Regions from separate parts of the Nocardia sp. NPDC004718 genome, predicted to be linked through region 3. Evidence: riboswitches for the same ligand, from Rfam matches in the RefSeq annotation. Region 3 holds a riboswitch; each other region holds the start of a gene.

Region 1 (5,837 bases), on a different contig from region 3:
CGTTCTCCGCGGCGCGGCGCAGCCGGACCGGTGGGCTGCCCAGCCAGGAAGAGCCAGGTTTCGCCTTGGACGGCGCCGCCGACAGCACCGCGACCAGCCCGTTCTTCGGGACCCGTCGCCCGGGGGCGGTCATGCCGGAGTTGCCGAGGAAGGCGCGCTTGCCGACCTTGGCCGCACCGATGTGCAGCCAGCCGCCGCCGAGTTCGTAACCGGCGATCATGGTGTCGTCGGCCAGGAACGCCCCGTCGGCGACGGTGGTGAACTTCGGCAGCAGCAGCACCGTGGAGGCCTCGACGCTCTTGCCCACCTTCGCGCCCAGCAAGCGCAGCCACAGCGGGGTGAGCAGGCTGGCGTACAGCGGGAACAGGAAGGTGCGCGCGGAATCCAGCAGGCGCTCGGTGGCCCATGCCTGCCAGCCGACCCGGCTGCGCACCGGGTGATAGCCCTCGGTCAGGCCGATGCTCAGCAGCCGGACCGCGACGATGGTCGCCGCGGCGTAGACGCTCAGGCTGAGCAGGGTCGCGAAGGGCAGCACGGCGAATGCGCGCGCGACGCCGCCCGCGAGAGTGCGGGTGTCGCGAACGAACCAAGCCAGGAAAGCGCCACCGGCGCCGATGCCGAGAATCGGCATGGCGGCCAACGCCATCGATGTGACGCCGAAGACGCCGACCCAGCGCCGGGCCCGATCGGGCGTGTGCGCGGGCCAGCGGTGCTGGGCCTTGCCCACCTTCACCGCGGGCGAACCGGCCCACTCCTGTTCCGCCTTCACCTTGCCGGCCACCGCGGAGCCGGGCGCAACCTCGGCGTTCTTACCGATCTTCGTGCCGGGCAACAAGATCGAGCGCGAGCCGACCACCGCGCCGGGGCCGACGGTGATCGGGCCGAGATGCACCACGTCGCCGTCGATCCAGTAGCCGGACAGGTCGACCTCCGGCTCCACGCTGCAACCGTCGCCCAGTTCGAGCATCCCCGTCACCGGCGGGAGGCTGTGCAGGTCGACCCCCTTGCCGATCTTCGCGCCCAGCGCGCGGGCGAACGGCACCATCCAGGGGGCGCCGGACAGATTTTCGGCGCCGCTGGCCTCGGACAGGCGCACGGCCGCCCACAACCGCAGATGCACCGAGCCCCCGCGCGGATAGCGCCCAGGCCGGACACCACGCAGCAGCAGCCGCGCGCCCGCCACGCAGATCGTCATCCGGCCGAGCGGCGAGATGAACAGCAGGAACGCGACCAGCGTCCACCACCAGGACAGCTGTGGCAGCCATGGCAGCGACCCCGACCAGGCCGCGATGTTGCCGACGATCGCCAGCCAGGTGAGCCACTGCAAGCCGGTAAGGGTGGTGAGCGGGATGGTGGCGAGTACCTGCGCGGCTTGCGCGAGCGGTGGCGTCGGCCGCACCGTCCGGTCGGCGACGGCCACGGTGGGCGTGGTCTGCTCCAGCAGCTCGGCGAGCGCGCCCAGGCGGGGATGGTCGTAGACGTCCGCGACGGCGATCTGCGGATACCGTTCGCGCAGGGCGGTGACCAGCTGGGCCGCCGCGAGTGAACCGCCGCCCAGGTCGAAGAAGTCCGCGTCGAGATCGCCGACCTGCGCGCCGAGGATGGCGTCCCAGAGTCCGGCGATCCACAGGGCCGTGCCGGTCAGGTCGTTGTCGTCGTCGTCCTCGGCGGCGTTGGGCAGCGGCCAGGGCAGCGCGTCGCGGTCGACCTTGCCGGAGGTGCGGGCGGGCAGTTCGTCGACCACCGCGAGCCGGGGCACCAGCGGCGCGGGCAACTGTCCGGCGAGGACCGCGCGCGCGGCCTTGGCATCGAAATCCGGTCCTGGTCCGGTCAGATAGCCGACCAGTAGCTTGTTGCCCGCTTTTGTGGTGCGGATGGCCGTCGCGGCGCCGGTGACTCCGGGCAGGTGTTGCAGAGCGTTATCGATCTCGCCGAGTTCGATGCGCCGCCCGCCCAGCTTGATCTGATCGTCGGCGCGGCCGAGGAAGACCAGACCGGCGCTGTCGTTGCGCACCAGGTCGCCGCTGCGGTACGCGCGCTCCCAGCCGACGGAGGCCAGCGGCGCGTACTTCTCGGCGTCCTTGGCCGGGTCGAGGTAGCGGGCCAGCCCGACGCCGCCGATCACCAGTTCGCCGGATTCCCCCTCGGCCACCGGGTTACCCGCCGCATCGACGACGACCAGATCCCAGCCGTTGAGCGGCAATCCGATTCGGATCGGCCACTGACCGTCCAGCCGCGCGGCGCAGGCGACGACCGTGGCTTCGGTGGGACCGTAGGTGTTCCACACCTCGCGCGCCACATCACCGTTTCCGGCGACACGCTCGGCGAGTTCCGGCGGGACGGCCTCGCCGCCGAAGATGAGCAGGCGCACCGCCTCCAGCGCCTCGACCGGCCAGGTCGCCGCCAGGGTCGGGACGGTCGAGACCACGGTGATCCGCCGCCGCACCAGCCAGGGACCGAGATCGGCGCCGGTGCGCACCAGTTCACGCGGAGCGGGCACCAAGCAGGCGCCGTTGCGCCAGGCCAGCCACATCTCCTCGCAGGACGCGTCGAAGGCGACCGACAATCCGGCGAGCACACGGTCACTCGGACCGATCGGGGCGTCCGGAAGGAACAGGTCGGCTTCCGCGTCGACGAAGGCGGCCGCGTTGCGGTGGGTGACGGCAACGCCTTTCGGCGTGCCGGTGGAACCCGAGGTGAAGATGATCCAAGCGTCGTCGCGGGGAGTCGGCAGCGTCGACCAGCCTTCCTCGCGCTGCTCTTCCGCCGCGCGGATGCCCGCGGCGGTGGTCTCGATGCCCGCCGCGGTCACGATCGCGGTGACCTGCGCCTCGCCGAAGACCAGTTGGGCGCGCTCGTCCGGGTCGTCTGCGTCGACCGGCACGTAGGCCGCGCCGGAGTACAGGACGGCGAGGATGGTCACGTAGAGCTCACGGGTGCCCGACGGTATGCGTACGCCGACCCGGTCGCCCGGTCGCACACCAGCGGTGGCGAGACGGGCCATGGTCTTCTCGATCTCGACGACCAGCTCCAGGTAGGAGAGCACTACTCGGCCGTCATCGATGGCAGGGGCGTCGGGGTGGGCGAGCGCCGTCGCGGTCAGGATGTCGACCAGTGTCCTGGCTTCCGGCGCGCGGTCACCACGCGACAACGGGCCCGCGGGCGCGTCGACGTCTGTCTCGAGCATGGTGCTCTGCGCACCTCCCATCGACTCGCCTCACACTTTCCCGTTGTTGTGTCATAGCTGGGTTACCAAAGGGCAAACGCCACGATGGCCAGTTGTCCACGGTACCCGGGGTTGTCGTCGTTCGTTGTTCACCGCAGCGGGCGCCGGATCGGCGGGCGCTGTGCGCGTTGTTGCAGGTGGGATCGATATTCGCCGCCGCGACAGGCCGATCGCTGGTCGGTCCGCCGTCCCTCGGGTTCGCCGGGAGATCGCTCGTGTGCGGGTGTGATTCCGCTCATCGAAGCGGTGCGGACCTCGGGATGGGCACGTGCGGCGTGGAGGCTCGTGGCGCCGGCGACCGGTCCGCCGCCTCGGAGCGCGGTCGAAGGCGTCAGTTGCCGAGGGGCGCGTGGGATGTCGAGGCAGCGGCTCGCGGGCGGTCGTCGGGATGCTTGTAAAGGCTCACGCCTGGTGGTTATCTCCACGCGGTGCTCCTGGGACTCGGGGTCGAACGTGGTTGACAGCGCCGGGGCGCTTCTGCCACCCTCGGGTCAGGTCATGAGTGCCAGCGCGAAGCCCCGGCTTGCTGGCCGGCAACCCTCCTCCGCGGTGGGGTGCTCCGGGTGACGACCCGGCCGCCGCCCGACCGGGCGCGGCAAGCGCGGACTCGACGAATCATTCGATTGCGGGTCCCTTAGCCGACGGGATTCACGTGATGACTACCACTGTCGACAACACCTGTGCCGCTCTCGCCCGGGTCTCCGGCGACGAATTGCTCGTTCCGCTGGTGCAAGGCGGAACGGCCACCTACGCCAACTTCGACTACGCGGCGAGCGCGCCGGCGTTGACGCAGGTCACCGACCGGGTACAGCAGTTGCTGCCGTACTACGCGAGCGTGCATCGCGGCGCGGGCTACGCCTCCCGGATCTCCACCGAGTGCTACGAGGCCGCCCGCGGGTCGGTCTCCCGGTTCCTCGACGCCGCCGACGATCAAGTGGTGGTGTTCACCCGCAACACCACCGACTCGCTGAACCTGCTCGCGTCCTGCGTGCCCGGCGACACCGTGGTGCTCGACATCGAGCACCACGCCAACTTCCTGCCCTGGACCAGGCGGGGCAGGCGGGTCGTGCAGGCCGCCGACACGGTGGAGGAGACCATCGGCAGGCTGGTCGCCGAACTGTGCAGCAGGCCCGCCGCACTGCTCGCGGTGACCGGTGCGTCGAATGTGACCGGCGAGGTGCTTCCGCTGGAGCGGCTGGCCACCGTCGCGCACCAGTGCGGCGCCCGAATCCTGGTCGACGCGGCCCAGCTGGCCCCGCATCGTCGAATCAGCCTGCGCGCCAGTGAGATCGACTACCTGGCGTTCTCCGGCCACAAGCTGTACGCGCCGTTCGGCGCGGGTGTGCTGGTGGGCAGACGGGATTGGCTCGACGCGGCGCGGCCCTACCTCGCCGGCGGGGGCGCGGTGCGTGAGGTGAGTACCGACGCGGCCGAGTGGGCGCCCGCTCCGCAGCGGCACGAAGCCGGGTCGCCGAACGTGCTCGGCGCCGCCGCGCTGGCCGCCGCCTGTGACGCGCTCTGTGTCATCGACGCCGAAACCCTTGCCGCGCACGAACATCAGCTCGCCGACCGTCTCCGCGACGGCTTGGCCGAGATTCCTGGCGTTCGGCTGTTGCGCATCTGGACCGACAGCCCCGACTCCGTCGGCATCGTCGCGTTCACTCTGGACGATTTCGCCCCCGGCCAGGTCGCCGCCTATCTTTCCGCCGAACACGGTATCGGCGTCCGCGACGGACGCTTCTGCGCCCACCCGCTGCTCACCCGTCTCGGCTTGGACGGCGCACTGCGCGCGAGCATCGGCCTCGGCACCACCTCCGCCGACGTGGACCGCCTGATCGATGCCATCGCCACCCTCGTGGCGACGGGCCCCACCTGGAACTACGCCGCCGAGAACGGCGTATGGAACCCCACCCCGGAAACGCGCCCCTTCACCTCCACCGCCCCCACCGGCGCGGCTCCCTGCCTCGTGGGCTGAAACGACGCTTGTTCCTCGATCTCGTCGAAAAGGGCACTAAGGATCCCAGGCGATATAGCATTGATGCTATGGGCGACGAGCGCTCGACCGCTGCATCGCGGAGCGGCATACGGCCGAGGAGGATGAGATCAATGGCTGAGCGTGGTGATTGGGCGGAAATCAGGACCCGCCGGATGAAGGAACCCGGCGCCGCGGAGGCTTATGAAGCGGCTCGGTTGGCTTATGAACTGGGGCGGACAATTCGGCGGATGCGCGAGGAGCGGGGCTGGAGTCAGACCGGGCTGGCCGATGCCGCAGGTATGACCCAGTCCGCGGTCGCCAGGTTCGAGGCGGGTGGGACGGTGCCCAGCCTTCCTGTGCTGGAGCGGCTGGCCCGTGCGCTCGACGCCGAGTTGGTGGTGCAGGTGCGGCCGAGGGTGGCGTAGCGAACTCGGGTCAGTCGCCGAGGGCGGTCGGCCGGTAGTAGCGGCCGTTGTAGTACAGCAGCGGTGCGGCGGAGGGCTTCTCGTCGGTGTTGTCGTGTACCCGGGTGACCAACCCGACGACGAAGGTGTGGTCGCCGATGGGGATCAGTTGGTGCACGGTGGCGCGTAGCCAGATGGGGGTGCCGTGCAGGACGGGTTCGCCGGTGTCGAG
Region 2 (5,837 bases), on a different contig from region 3:
CGAAGGTCTTGGCGACCTGCACCGAGATGGTGGTCAGCAACGCCGTGCCGACCGCGCCGCCGACCTGCTGCGCCGCGTTCAGCAGCGCGGAGGCGACGCCGGAGTCCTCTTCCTCCACCTGATGCAGCGCGACCGTCTGCATGCCGACGAACAGCGGACCCATACCGAGCGCGATGAGCACCTGAGCGGGCAGCACACCGGCGAGGAAGCTGTCACCGAAGCTCAGTTGAGCCAGCAGCACCAGGCCGATGACGCCCAGCACGGCCCCGGCCAGCATCAGCGGACGCGGGCCGAGCTTCGGCAGCAGAGCACTGGTGACACCCGCCGAGATCGCGATGCCCGCCGGGAAGGGCAGGAACGCGAAGCCCGCCTTCAGGGCGGAGTAGCCCAGCGTGATCTGGAAGTAGAAGCTCAGGAACAGGAACATCGCGAACATCGCGATCGGGATGAGCAGCGCGGCGAGGAACGCGCCGCCCCGGTTGATCTCACCCGGGATGTGCAACGGCAGCAGCGGGTTCGCCGAGCGCCGTTCGATCGCGACGAAGGCGACGAGCAAGGCCAGCCCGGCGACCAGCAGCGCCAGCGTGCTGCCTGCCAGCCAGCCGTCATCGGCGGCACGACTGAAGCCGTACACGATGGCGATCAGGCCGAGCGTCACGGTGACGGCTCCTGGCACGTCGTATCCCCCGCTGCGCGGCGCGGGCACGTCCTTCGCCACCCAGGCCAGCGCGCCGAGCAGCGCGATCAGCGCGATCGGCGTGTTGACCAGCAGGCACCAGCGCCAGGAGGCGTATTCGGTGAGCGCGCCACCGGCGATCAGGCCCAGCGCCGCACCACCCGCGGAGATGCCCGCGAACACACCGAACGCGGTGGCCCGCTCGCCGGGCTCGGTGAAGGTCACCGACAGCAGCGACAGCGCGGCCGGAGCCAGCAGTGCGGCGAACGCGCCCTGCAACGCGCGTCCGGCGAACAGTTCCGCACCGGTCTGCGCGAGACCGGCCAGCGCCGACGCACTCGCGAAGCCGATCAGGCCGACGATGAAGATCCGGCGTCGGCCGAGGTAGTCGGCCAGCCTGCCGCCGAGCAGCAGCAGACCACCGAAGATCAGCGTGTAGGCGGTGAGCATCCATTGCCGGTTGCCGTCGCTGATGTCGAGATCACGCTGCGCGAACGGCAGCGAGATTGTCACGATGGTGGCGTCCAGCACCACCATGAGCTGGGCTAACGCGATCACTCCCAGCGCGAGCCAACGCGCTGAACCGCTCGCCCGCTGCGGCGCGTGCACCGCTGTCGCGGTCTCGGTCACGGTCTTCTCCTCGTCCTCGATGTCCGGAGCAATCCTGTCATCTAGCGACATTTGTCGTCAAGCGCAAAATGTCGCGATACGACATTTGACCGTTACGGACAGGAAAACGGCAGGTTGCGTTAACATGGGGGCATGCTCGAGTTATCGGCGCCGACGGGCGCGGGCGCAGCGGCCGACCGCGCCGCCGGCGGCCCGGCGACCCAGGGCCTGCGCGAACGCAAGAAGCAACAGACCAGGCTGCGGATCATCGCCGCGGCCCTAGACCTGTGCGACACACAGGGCTTCGACGCGACCACGATCGAGCAGATCGCCAACGCGGCGGACGTCTCGCCGCGCACGATCAACCGCTATTTCGACAGCAAGGAAGACATCGTCCTGGGGCCGGTGCAGGATTTCGGGCAAACCATCGCCGAGACGCTGCGCGAGTTGCCCCGCACGGGCAACGAACTCGGGGCGCTGCGCCAGGCCTTCCTGCACGTGGTCGATGAAGCCGCCGCGGCGGGCGAGGCGGATCCGCTGTCGTTCCGGCAGTTCCAGAAGATGCAGCGGATTCTGCGCAGCAGCCCGTCGGTCAGCGCGCGCAGCATGGAGCACGCCGACGACAAGAACCACGCGATCGCCGCGGTGGTCGCCGAGCGCCTCGGCACCACGCCGGACGCGCGCCCGGTGCGACTGATCGTCGGCGCCTGGCAACTGATCGGCCACATCGGCATGGAGTGCTCCGACGATGTGTTCCTCGATGACGACCTCGCGGTCGCGGCCAAGGCGGGGCGGGCCGCGTTCACCGAGGCCTACGACGAGTTCGTGCGCACCTGCTGTGGTGCGCCGACCGCCGCGGACCAGTGAGTTCGATGGAGGATTTCGGGCGCTGACCGCCCGCCGGTTATGATGCCGGACAGGTCATGAGTACCAGCGTCAAGCCCCGGCTCGCTGGTCGGCAACCCTCCAGCCGCGGTGGGGTGCTCCGGGTGATGACCTGGCTCCCGAGAGCCGGGAGCAAGCGCGTAACAGGAGGTCGCCGCCATGTGTTGTTGTTCGTCACCCACACACCGCTAACCCCTGCTGTACCGGCGAACACCTGCTTGGGAGCAAACCATGAGTGAATTCACCGCGCCCGGGGCCGAGCGAGGCCCGGCGCAGTCGGCCCCGCACATCCGTGGTGCCGAGTTCGGGATCGTACGTTTCCTCCCGGATCCTCCGCCCCCCGGTTTCGCGGCGGCGGCGACATGACCGTGAACACCGAACCGAGCGCGCGGACCTCCCGCATCGCCCTGCCGCCCCCGGATGGACAGCTCGGCACCATCGCCATCGGGGACGTGCGACTGGAGAACGGCGCGGTCATCCCGGACGTCCACCTCGCGGTACAACGCTGGGGTGAGCTCTCCCCCGGCCTGGACAACGTCGTGCTGGTCGAACACGCGCTGACCGGCGACTCGCACGTCGTCGGCAAGCCCGACGGCGTGCACCAGCTGCCCGGCTGGTGGGACGGCATGGTCGGGCCGGGCGCGCCGCTGGACACCGACGAATGGTGTGTGATCGCGACGAACGTGCTCGGCGGCTGTAAGGGCAGCACCGGGCCGTCCACCACGGCTCCGGACGGAAAGCCTTGGGGCGCGCGTTTTCCCGAGATCTCCATCCGAGATCAGGTGACCGCCGAAGCCGCTCTGCTCGACCTTGTCGGTGTCGAGCGGCTCGCGGCCGTGGTCGGCGGGTCGATGGGCGGTATGCGGGTGCTCGAGTGGATGGTCGGCGCACCGGATCGGGTCGCCGCGGCGCTGGTGCTCGCGGTCGGAGCCCGCGCCACCGCCGATCAGATCGGCACCCAGACCACCCAGATCGCGGCGATCACGTCCGATCCGGACTGGCAGGGCGGCGACTATCACGGCACCGGCCGCGCACCGACGACGGGGATGGCGCTGGCCCGGCGGATCGCGCACCTGACCTACCGCACCGAGTTCGAGCTGGATCACCGGTTCGCGAACAAGCCGCAGGGCGACGAGGACCCGTGGAACGGCGGACGCTACGCGGTGCAGAGCTACCTGGACCATCAGGCCGAAAAGCTCTGCAAGCGTTTCGATCCCGCCACGTACGTGCTGCTGACCGAGGCGATGAACCGCCACGACGTCGGCCGCGGCCGGGGCGGCATCGAGGCGGCGCTCTCGGCGACGCCGGTGCCGTGCGTGGTCGGCGGCGTCGACTCCGACCGGCTCTATCCGCTGCGGACCCAGCAGGAACTCGCCGATCTGCTGCCCGGATGCGACGGACTGGAGATCGTGCACTCCCGCGACGGGCACGACGGATTCCTCACCGAGGCGGCGGCGGTGTCCAAACTGCTGACCGAGACCATGCGCCTGGCCCGCGCCGGTGTGCGCCCCGAACGCTGAAAAAGTGCGCTTCCTCTCCCGCCCGCACTGATCGGTGCCTCGCGCCGTGATGCCGTCCACTCGCAGAGCGCTGCGGTTCGCCGCGCCGCTTCGATGCGGTTGATGTTGGTCTCGATCCACTCCCGCAGCGCCGCTATCGGCGTGCAGTCCGCGCGAACGGACGGTCTTCGCCGAGCGATACGCCGCTGCATCAGGGCGACCCGGCCATCGCTGGGTCGCCCGCCCTCAGCCGACGCCGAGCGTGTTGATCGTGGCCGCGAGGAACAGGATGCTCGACCCCAGCAGCGTCAGCGCGCCGACGTCGAACGGCTTGCTGCGCACCGCCAGCAGCCCCACCCGGGTAGTCGGCAGGCACAGCCGGAATGCCGCCGCCAGCAGGGTGGCACCGCCGAAGAAGAACGTCCCGCGCCGCCAACGATCGGACGCCACGAATACCACCGCCACCACGATGACCAGCGTCACGACGACCATCGGCAGATGGGAACGCAAGAACTCCGCTCCCGAACCGCGGCGTCCGGCCCGGGCGATAGGCGTATCGGCATCGGTCACCTTCCCGATTCTTGCAGACCGGTCCGGTGGTCGACGAGTGGCGCATGCCTGCGGCGAATCGCGAGTACTTCCCGCGGCGGTGTGCCACTCGTGTGGGGTGCGGGCGGACGGCTCCGGCGACCTGGTTGACTGATGCGTCGTGTTCCATCTGATGTTCCATGAGCCGTGCATTCCGCCGAATACCGGCAACGCGATCCGGTTGGTCGCGGGGACCGGGTGTCATCTGCATCTGATCGAGCCGTTGGGATTCGATCTGTCGGAGCCGAAGTTGCGCAGGGCCGGGTTGGACTACCACGATCTGGCGTCGGTGACGGTGCACCCGAATCTGGCGGCGGCATGGGAAGTACTGCGCCCGGAGCGGGTTTTCGCGTTCACCACCCAGGGCACCACTCGGTTCACGGACGTGGCCTATCGCGAGAACGACGTGCTGCTGTTCGGCACCGAACCCACCGGCCTGCCCGCGGAGGTGCTGGCCGATCCGCGCATCACCGACCGGCTGCGCATCCCGATGCTGCCCGGCCGCCGCTCCATGAACCTTTCCAACGCGGCCGCGGTGACCGTCTACGAGGCATGGCGCCAACTCGGCTTCCCCGGCGGCATTTGATCTGCGGCGGCGTCAAGGCACGTCGATTTCGAATCGTTTGAAGCGGGAGGTCGCGCCCGCCGTCAGCCGGACGGCGGACTTGGGGACTGCGTAGTGGCCTGCGAGCAACGCGATGGCGGCCTTGTTGGCCCTTCCTTCGACGGCGGGAGCCCGCACGTACAGTCGCAGGCTGCCGTCGTCGAGGGTCTCCACCAGCGGTCCCTTACGGCTGTTCGGCTTGATCGTCGCCCTTACCACCGTCGGCACTCTTGCCTCCTGCGCTGGTCTCCGCGCCATCCGAGGCGCTGCTCTCCGGCTCCGGTGCCGATTCTCCCGCAGCAGGCGTGGGTTTGCGCCGCCGCGCCAGGCGCACGATCCCCCACAGCACGGCGGCTACCACCGCGAGGAAGCCGAGCCACGGAATCGCTTTGCCGCTGAACACGATCGCGTCCTGCAGCCAGTCCACCAGCGAGTTCCAGCCGGCGACGATGCCGTCCCAGAAGTTGTCGGGGTCGTCGCCGGAGTTCTTGTGATCGGTGGTGACGTCGATGGTCAGCGTGGACAGGGCGACCTGGTCGTCGAGCCTGCGCTTCTGCGCGGTGAGGCTGTCCAGCTCACCCTGGCGGCTGGACAGCGCCTGCTCGGCGGCGATCAGGTCGGAGGTGGTGGTGGCGCCCGCGATGAGTCCGCGCAGCCGGTCGACCGAGGCTTGCAGTGCCTTGATCCGCGCGTCCAGGTCCTCCCAGTGCATGGTGACGTCGTCGCGGTTGGTGGTGACCCGGGTGATCTGTCCGACCCCGCCGAGGCCCGCGATGAACGCGTCGGTCTTGTCCGCGGGCAGCCGGACGACGAGCGTGGCGCTGGGCTCGTTGTCGTCGGTGCCGGGCTGTTCGGTGCGGCTGTCGACTCGGCCGCCCGCGGCGCGCACCTGGTCGATGATCGTGCCCGCCGCGGTGACCGGCGCGTCCGCGGTGATCTCGACGCTGCCGGTGACCACCTCCTTGCGGGTGGACGT
Region 3 (5,837 bases):
CGAGCACCTGTTCCTGCGCGGTGCGGAAGAGCCCGTTGCGTGTCGCGGCGTCGACGGTGCCGACCTGCCCGTTCAGTGCGTCGTCCAACGCGGGGACGGGGCCGCGCGCGTTGAGATTGCGCCCTTCGAGGCCGAAGGTGGTGCGCAGAATGTCACCGTCGGCGCGGGTGGTGTTGCCGTAGAAGGAATCGAAATCCTTGCTGCTCTGGCGCGCCGTGGCCTCCGCCGAGGACACCAGGTCCAGCTTCAGCTCGACGCCGACCTGCCGCAACTGCTGCTGCACCAGTTCGAGGATCGCCTGGTTGCCCGCGAACACCTGGCTGAACAGCACCGAGAACGACAACCGCTCGCCGTTTTTCGCCCGGACGCCATCCGCTCCGGGCAGCCACCCGGCCTGATCCAGGAGCGTGCGCGTCTTCGCCGGGTCGTAGGCCAGACGTGCGGAGAGGTCGGTGTAGCCGGGTGTGGTGCTGGCGAGTGTGCTGGTGGCGGGCTTGAACTGCGGGCCGAGCACGGTGTCGACCAGTTGCTTGCGATCGATGGCGGGCAGCAGGGCCCGGCGCACCGCCGGATCGCGCAACGGACCTCTGGTGACGTTGAGCTGCAAGCCGAACGGCACACCCGGGTTGGCGGTGCTGAGCACCCGGCCACCCGCCGCCTCGATCTGCGGAGCGTCCTGCGGCAGCGCGTCGCTGATCGCGTCCAGCTGCCCGGAGGCGAGACTGCCGGTGCGGACGCCGGATTCGGGCACCACGGTGAACTCGATCTTGTCCAGGTAGGCCTCGCCCCGATGGGCGAACACCGCCGAACCCCAGTGGTAGCCGGTCCGTTTGGCCAGCGTCACCGCGGCGTCCTGGCGGTAGGCCGCGTAGGTGAACGGTCCGCTGCCGACGTTGTCGCCGAGGCAGCGCTGCTCGGCAGGCTTGGCCGTGGTCACGTCGGCCAGGATGCCGAGCGCCGCGGTCGAGGACGCCTGCAGGAACGGTGCGTTGGGCTTGCTGAACTCGACCCGGGCGGTGAGCCGGTCCACGGCCGTGGTCCCGACGTAGCCGGTGAGGTAGCTGCTGCCCAGCGGCGCCTTGCCCGAGCCGATCTTCACGACCGAATCGAACGTGTTGCGGACCGATTCGGCGGTGAGCGGCGTGCCGTCGCTGAAGGTGACGCCGTCGACGAGGTGGAAGGTGAAGACTTTCGCGTCGGGGCTCGTCTCCCAGCTCTGCGCCAGCCACGGCTTCAGCTCGCCGGTGGCCGGGTCCTGGTCGGTCAGCGAATCCACGATCTGCCGGGCGACGTAGAGCGTCTGATTGGTGCCCGCCTGGGCGGGATCCGAGCAGGTCGGCGCCTGGGACAGGCCGTAGCGCAGTACACCGCCCGGCTGGGGCGGGCCCGCGTCGCCGCCGGGCGCGGCCGAATCACTGCCGCAGGCGGCCACGGTGGTGGCCGCGGCGAGCGCGCCGGCCAGCGCGACGATTCGGTGACGGGTTCGGATCACGGGGCAACTCCAGATACTTCGGGGCGGGCGAGTTCCTCGCCCTGGTCGGGGTCGGCGTCGGCGACACCGGTCGCCAACGGTCGGCTGGGAATGCGGCGGCGCAATTCGGGCGCCACCTCGGCCTGGAACAGCTCGAGGCCGTCCAGGTACTGCCGCTCGGGGCGGCCGTCGCGTTCGGCGGACAGGTGGATCACCTCGTGGCCGAGGTGCGCGTGCTGGCGGCCGACCTTGTCGATCACCTGCTCCGGGCTGCCGATCAGCGCCGAACTGCGGGCCACGTAGTCGTCGAGGGTCTCGAACACCACCGGCAGCCCGCGTTCGCGCGCCAGCGCCAGCCGCGCTTCGAAGATCGGCCCGTAGGCCGCGAGCGCCTCCTGCGAGGTGCGCGACACCTGGAATCCGGTGGTGCCCGCGCCGACCAGCGCGTCGGCGGGGTCGTGGCCGTGGAACGCCCAGCGTTCCCGATAGTGGCGCACCAGCTCGGCATACGGCTCGATCGGGTTGGTGACGTTCGCCGAGAACAGTGGATCACCGTGGCGCGCGGCCAGTTCCACCGATTCGCGGCTGGTGGCGCTGCCGTGCCAGATCCGGATCTTCGGCTGCCACGGCCGCGGCAGTGCTTTGGCCTCGCGCAGCGGCGGACGGAAGCGCCCCGACCAGGTCACGTTGTCACCGGCCCACAGGGCGCGGAACAGTTCGTAGCCTTCGCGATTGCGGTCCCACTGGTCGTCGGGCGTGACGTGGTACAGCTGCGCCTGTGCGGCGCCGTTGCCCTTGCCGATGATCAGCTCGAGCCGCCCGCCGGACAGGTTGTCCAGCGTGGAGTAATCCTCGAAGGCGCGCACCGGGTCGAGCAGGCTCAGCGTGGTCACCGCGGTGAACAGCGTGATCCGCGAGGTGAGGGCGGCCAGGTGGGACAGGATGACCGGCGGCGCGGCGGACAGGAACGGATCCTCGTGCCGCTCGCCGACGGCGAACCCGTCGTAACCCAGTTCCTCGGCCAGCCGCGCCTGGCCGACGACGTCGCGCAGGCGTTCCCGGGTGCCGGGCAGGCGGCCGGTCCGCGGATCGGGTACCCGGGTGACCAAGGTGAACAGCAGGAACTTCACGCGATCGCTCCCAGCGCGGGCAGCTGCTTCTCGAAGGGATGCGGCCCGATCTGTTCCGCGGGCAGAGCCGGGTCGTAGAGCGCGCGGTAATCGGCGGCGAGATAGAGGGCGACCGCTTCGGGCTGACGCGGTCCGGTGGTCAGGTAGATCCGCCGGTAGCCGCGGCGCGCGATCTCGGCTTCCAGCCGCTCGAGTACGAACAGTCCGAGCCCTTGCCTGCGGTGCTCCCGCGAGGTCCAGATCCGCTTCAGCTCCGCGGTGTGCGCGTCGTAGCGCTGGAACGCACCGCCCGCCACCACTTCTCCGTCGCGGGTGACGACCAGCAGCGCGCCGTGCGGCGGCGCGAACGCGGTGGCCGGGTGCTCGCGCAACGAGACGTGCACCTCGCCGGGCGTGCGACCGTAGCGGCTGCTGTACTCGAGGGCGAGTTCGGCCAGCAGGGGCGCGGCCAGGGGGTCGTCCTGGGCGACCCGGTGCACGCGCAGTGTCGGGGTCGAGAGCGGTTGTGTCATCGGCTCAGCGCTTCTTCGGCAGGCCGGGCGGGTGCCGCCGTGCGCCAGATCGCGGACCGATCACGTCGAGCACTTCGCCGACCAGTTCCGGGTCCAGCGCGGAGGTGGGCTCGTCGAACAGGATCACGCGGGGGCGCAGCGCCAGCGCGCGAGCGATCGCCACCCGCTGCTGCTGCCCGCCCGACAGCCTGCGCGGATACGCGTCCGCCAGGTGTCCGATGCCGACCCGATCCAGCAGCAGGCGTGCCGTGCACGAACTGGGCGAGCAGGATCAGCGCGGCGGCACTGATCACCCAGCGCCAGGGATGCCGGGTCTTCGCGACGGTCGGCGTCGCGCCGGTCTCGGCGGGGGCCGGTGTTCCGGTCGGGTCCGGTTCGGTCGGCGCGGCGGCCTCGGGGGCGGCGTCCGGCGCGGTGGACGTGCTCATGACGGGTCCTCGATGATCACTTCGGTTCCTCCATCGGTCCCGGCGGAAGCACCCGCACCCGGTGACCGGGGGGTTGCTGCGACGTCGACGAGCCAGGTCTCTCGGTCGCTCTGGATGGTTGGCGCCGACCCCCTGTCAACGGATGTCAGGGGCGAGCCGAATCATGATGCCCAGCAAGGGAAGCCTGGAACAAGAGAAGTAATCACCGTGAGCGTAGATCTTGTCGACGCCGATTCATCGGATCTTTTTAGTAACCGGGCGTGCGCTGCTCTGCCGAGGGCGAGGTGAGTTTCCGCGCTTCGCCGATCCCGGGCGCGTGGCGCCGGACTGGGATGGTCCGATGCAGCATACGGCTATCGCCGACGCTGGGGAACGCCGGTGGGCTACGCGGAGGTCCGTTCCGGGCAAACAGGACTCGCCACGAAATTGCTGTGTGCAATCCCGGCTGCTGATTGCGTTTGCCGGAGTACTGTCCCCCTCGATCGTTCCGCCGATGAGGAGGTTTCGTGAACATATTGCGCCGTCTGACCCAGTTGTCCGCTGTCGCGACCAGTTCGATCGCCTTCGTGCTCGCCGGGCCGGGGGCCGCGTTCGCGGCTCCGGATGCCACGATTCCCGCGTTCCCCGAGGACTCCGTGCCGATCGCCGCCCCCGGTGACCTGTTCGGCGCGTATCAAGCCGCGCTCGACGCGTTGCGCGCGCTCGGTATCCAGCCGTTCGCGTACCCGAGCGCGTCGGCGTTCTGCCTCGACAACACCACGGCCGGTCTGGCGCCCGCCGTGGCAGGCGCCATTCCAGGGCCGTGGCCGAAGACCACAGTCCAGATTCCCGGCCAGGACCTCAGCGCCGTCAAGGCCGGGCAGGCCATGTTCACCTTCGTGCCCTACGGGCTCGGCCCGGACGGCCCGAATACCGCGGGAATGCAGGTGAGCTGGCTGAATTTGAATACCGGCCGCAGCGGCACGGCCGCCATGGGGCCGCTGCCGGAGGTCGCGCGTTCGATGGTTCCCGCGGCCGTTCCGCCGGACCAGCGGCCCGCGGCCGAGCAGGCGATCCGGGACTTCCTCGTCGCGTCCCTCCCGATGGGCGGGGTGCGCGCGGTCCCGGTGGACACCGGGAAGGGCACCGTGCTCGCCGCGATGTTCGGCACGGTGCAGAACGGCGCCAAGTCCTGCTTCTTCCTGCCGACGGTGGGAATCACCCCGGTGCCATGAGATTTCCGTCACCGCGGCACGGTCGCTCAGGGCAGCGGCCGACCTTTCCAGCGCGCCGTGCCGCGGCGACGGGCCAGGTGTGACCGCACCCACAGCAGCAGATACACCGCCACCGATACCGGATGCGCGACGGCGGCAGACAGGTCCGAAGGTTTCAGTGGGCCGCCGGTTTCGGTCGAGCGGGCCAGCAGTCGCCCGGCGACGGCGGCGAGCCAGCCGATCAGGCCCGCCCGGCGGTGCGCCCCGCGGCCGAACACCGCCACTGCGGGCGGCACCCAATAGGCAAGGGCGGCAACCAGTCCCACCGCCGCTCCACCCCTTATCGTGCCGTCGTAGGCCGACCAGAGCCAGCGGGAGTAGCCCGCGTCCAATTCCGCGGCGTCGCGATACATCCTGGTGCGGGCCAGCGGTCCCGCGGCCACCAGAACCGTGGAGTGACCGGCTCGCCGCAGCGTACGGGCGATGTCGAGGTCCTCGGTGACGCTTCCGGCCACCGCCGTGTGGCCGCCCACCGACCGGTACGCGACGTTGTCGAACACGAGGAACTGCCCGCACGCCACCGCCGTGGCGGGTCGAAGGCTCCGGTCGGCCGCGGTGACCGGCAGCGTCGAGGCCCACGACCAGCACAGCAGGGGCTGCACCAGCGCCTCCGCCACCGAGCCTGCCACTTGCAGGGGCCAGGGGGAGACCAACGCGGCGCGTCGTGCGCGCAGCGCGCCGACCGCCGCCGCGAGCGCCGTCGGGGCCAGTCGCACGTCGGCGTCCAAGAAGATCAGCACCGGCGTCGACACCTCCTCGGCCAGCCGGACGCAGGCGGCGGCTTTTCCGGTCCAGCCGGGGACCGGGTCGGACTCGCTGTGCAGCAGCGTGAAACGCGGGTCGTCGTCGATCGCCGCGCGGGCCGCGGCGCCGGTGTCGTCGGTGGACGCGTCGTCGAGGATGCGTACCGCCATGCGCGGCACGCCCACCTGGGCGCGCAGGTCGCCGATCAGCTCGGGTAGCCGGTCGGCCTCGTCGCGCGCCGGGATACAGACGGTGACCGGTTCGATCACCGTCGTCGGGGTGTTCGTCAACCGCCGCAC

The links. Region 3 has a riboswitch for S-adenosylmethionine ahead of ACWEH3_RS29970 (ATP-binding cassette domain-containing protein). Riboswitches for the same ligand answer to the same signal wherever they lie in the genome.
Region 1: linked by a shared signal. The riboswitch ahead of ACWEH3_RS08955 (aminotransferase class V-fold PLP-dependent enzyme) and the one ahead of ACWEH3_RS29970 (ATP-binding cassette domain-containing protein) in region 3 are both predicted to bind S-adenosylmethionine.
Region 2: linked by a shared signal. The riboswitch ahead of metX (homoserine O-acetyltransferase MetX) and the one ahead of ACWEH3_RS29970 (ATP-binding cassette domain-containing protein) in region 3 are both predicted to bind S-adenosylmethionine.

Annotation. Positions count from the first base shown of each region.
Region 1 covers NZ_JBSGCA010000008.1:129,665-135,501, reverse strand. The annotation lists gene ACWEH3_RS08960 (Pls/PosA family non-ribosomal peptide synthetase) at 1-3,187, opposite strand, end outside; SAM riboswitch class IV at 3,721-3,834, shown strand; gene ACWEH3_RS08955 (aminotransferase class V-fold PLP-dependent enzyme) at 3,882-5,201, shown strand; gene ACWEH3_RS08950 (helix-turn-helix domain-containing protein) at 5,126-5,626, shown strand; gene ACWEH3_RS08945 (flavin reductase family protein) at 5,637-5,837, opposite strand, start outside.
Region 2 covers NZ_JBSGCA010000002.1:83,367-89,203, forward strand. The annotation lists gene ACWEH3_RS02480 (MFS transporter) at 1-1,357, opposite strand, end outside; gene ACWEH3_RS02485 (TetR family transcriptional regulator) at 1,439-2,152, shown strand; SAM riboswitch class IV at 2,205-2,315, shown strand; gene metX (homoserine O-acetyltransferase MetX) at 2,533-3,690, shown strand; gene ACWEH3_RS02495 (DUF3017 domain-containing protein) at 3,916-4,161, opposite strand; gene ACWEH3_RS02500 (tRNA (cytidine(34)-2'-O)-methyltransferase) at 4,379-4,843, shown strand; gene ACWEH3_RS02505 (DUF167 domain-containing protein) at 4,856-5,119, opposite strand; gene ACWEH3_RS02510 (DUF4349 domain-containing protein) at 5,046-5,837, opposite strand, start outside.
Region 3 covers NZ_JBSGCA010000055.1:5,452-11,288, reverse strand. The annotation lists gene ACWEH3_RS29985 (ABC transporter substrate-binding protein) at 1-1,492, opposite strand, end outside; gene ACWEH3_RS29980 (LLM class flavin-dependent oxidoreductase) at 1,489-2,601, opposite strand; gene ACWEH3_RS29975 (GNAT family N-acetyltransferase) at 2,598-3,113, opposite strand; partial or broken gene ACWEH3_RS29970 (ATP-binding cassette domain-containing protein) at 3,172-3,360, opposite strand; gene ACWEH3_RS29965 (hypothetical protein) at 3,357-3,557, shown strand; SAM riboswitch class I at 3,569-3,662, opposite strand; gene ACWEH3_RS29960 (hypothetical protein) at 4,048-4,755, shown strand; gene ACWEH3_RS29955 (glycosyltransferase) at 4,782-5,837, opposite strand, start outside.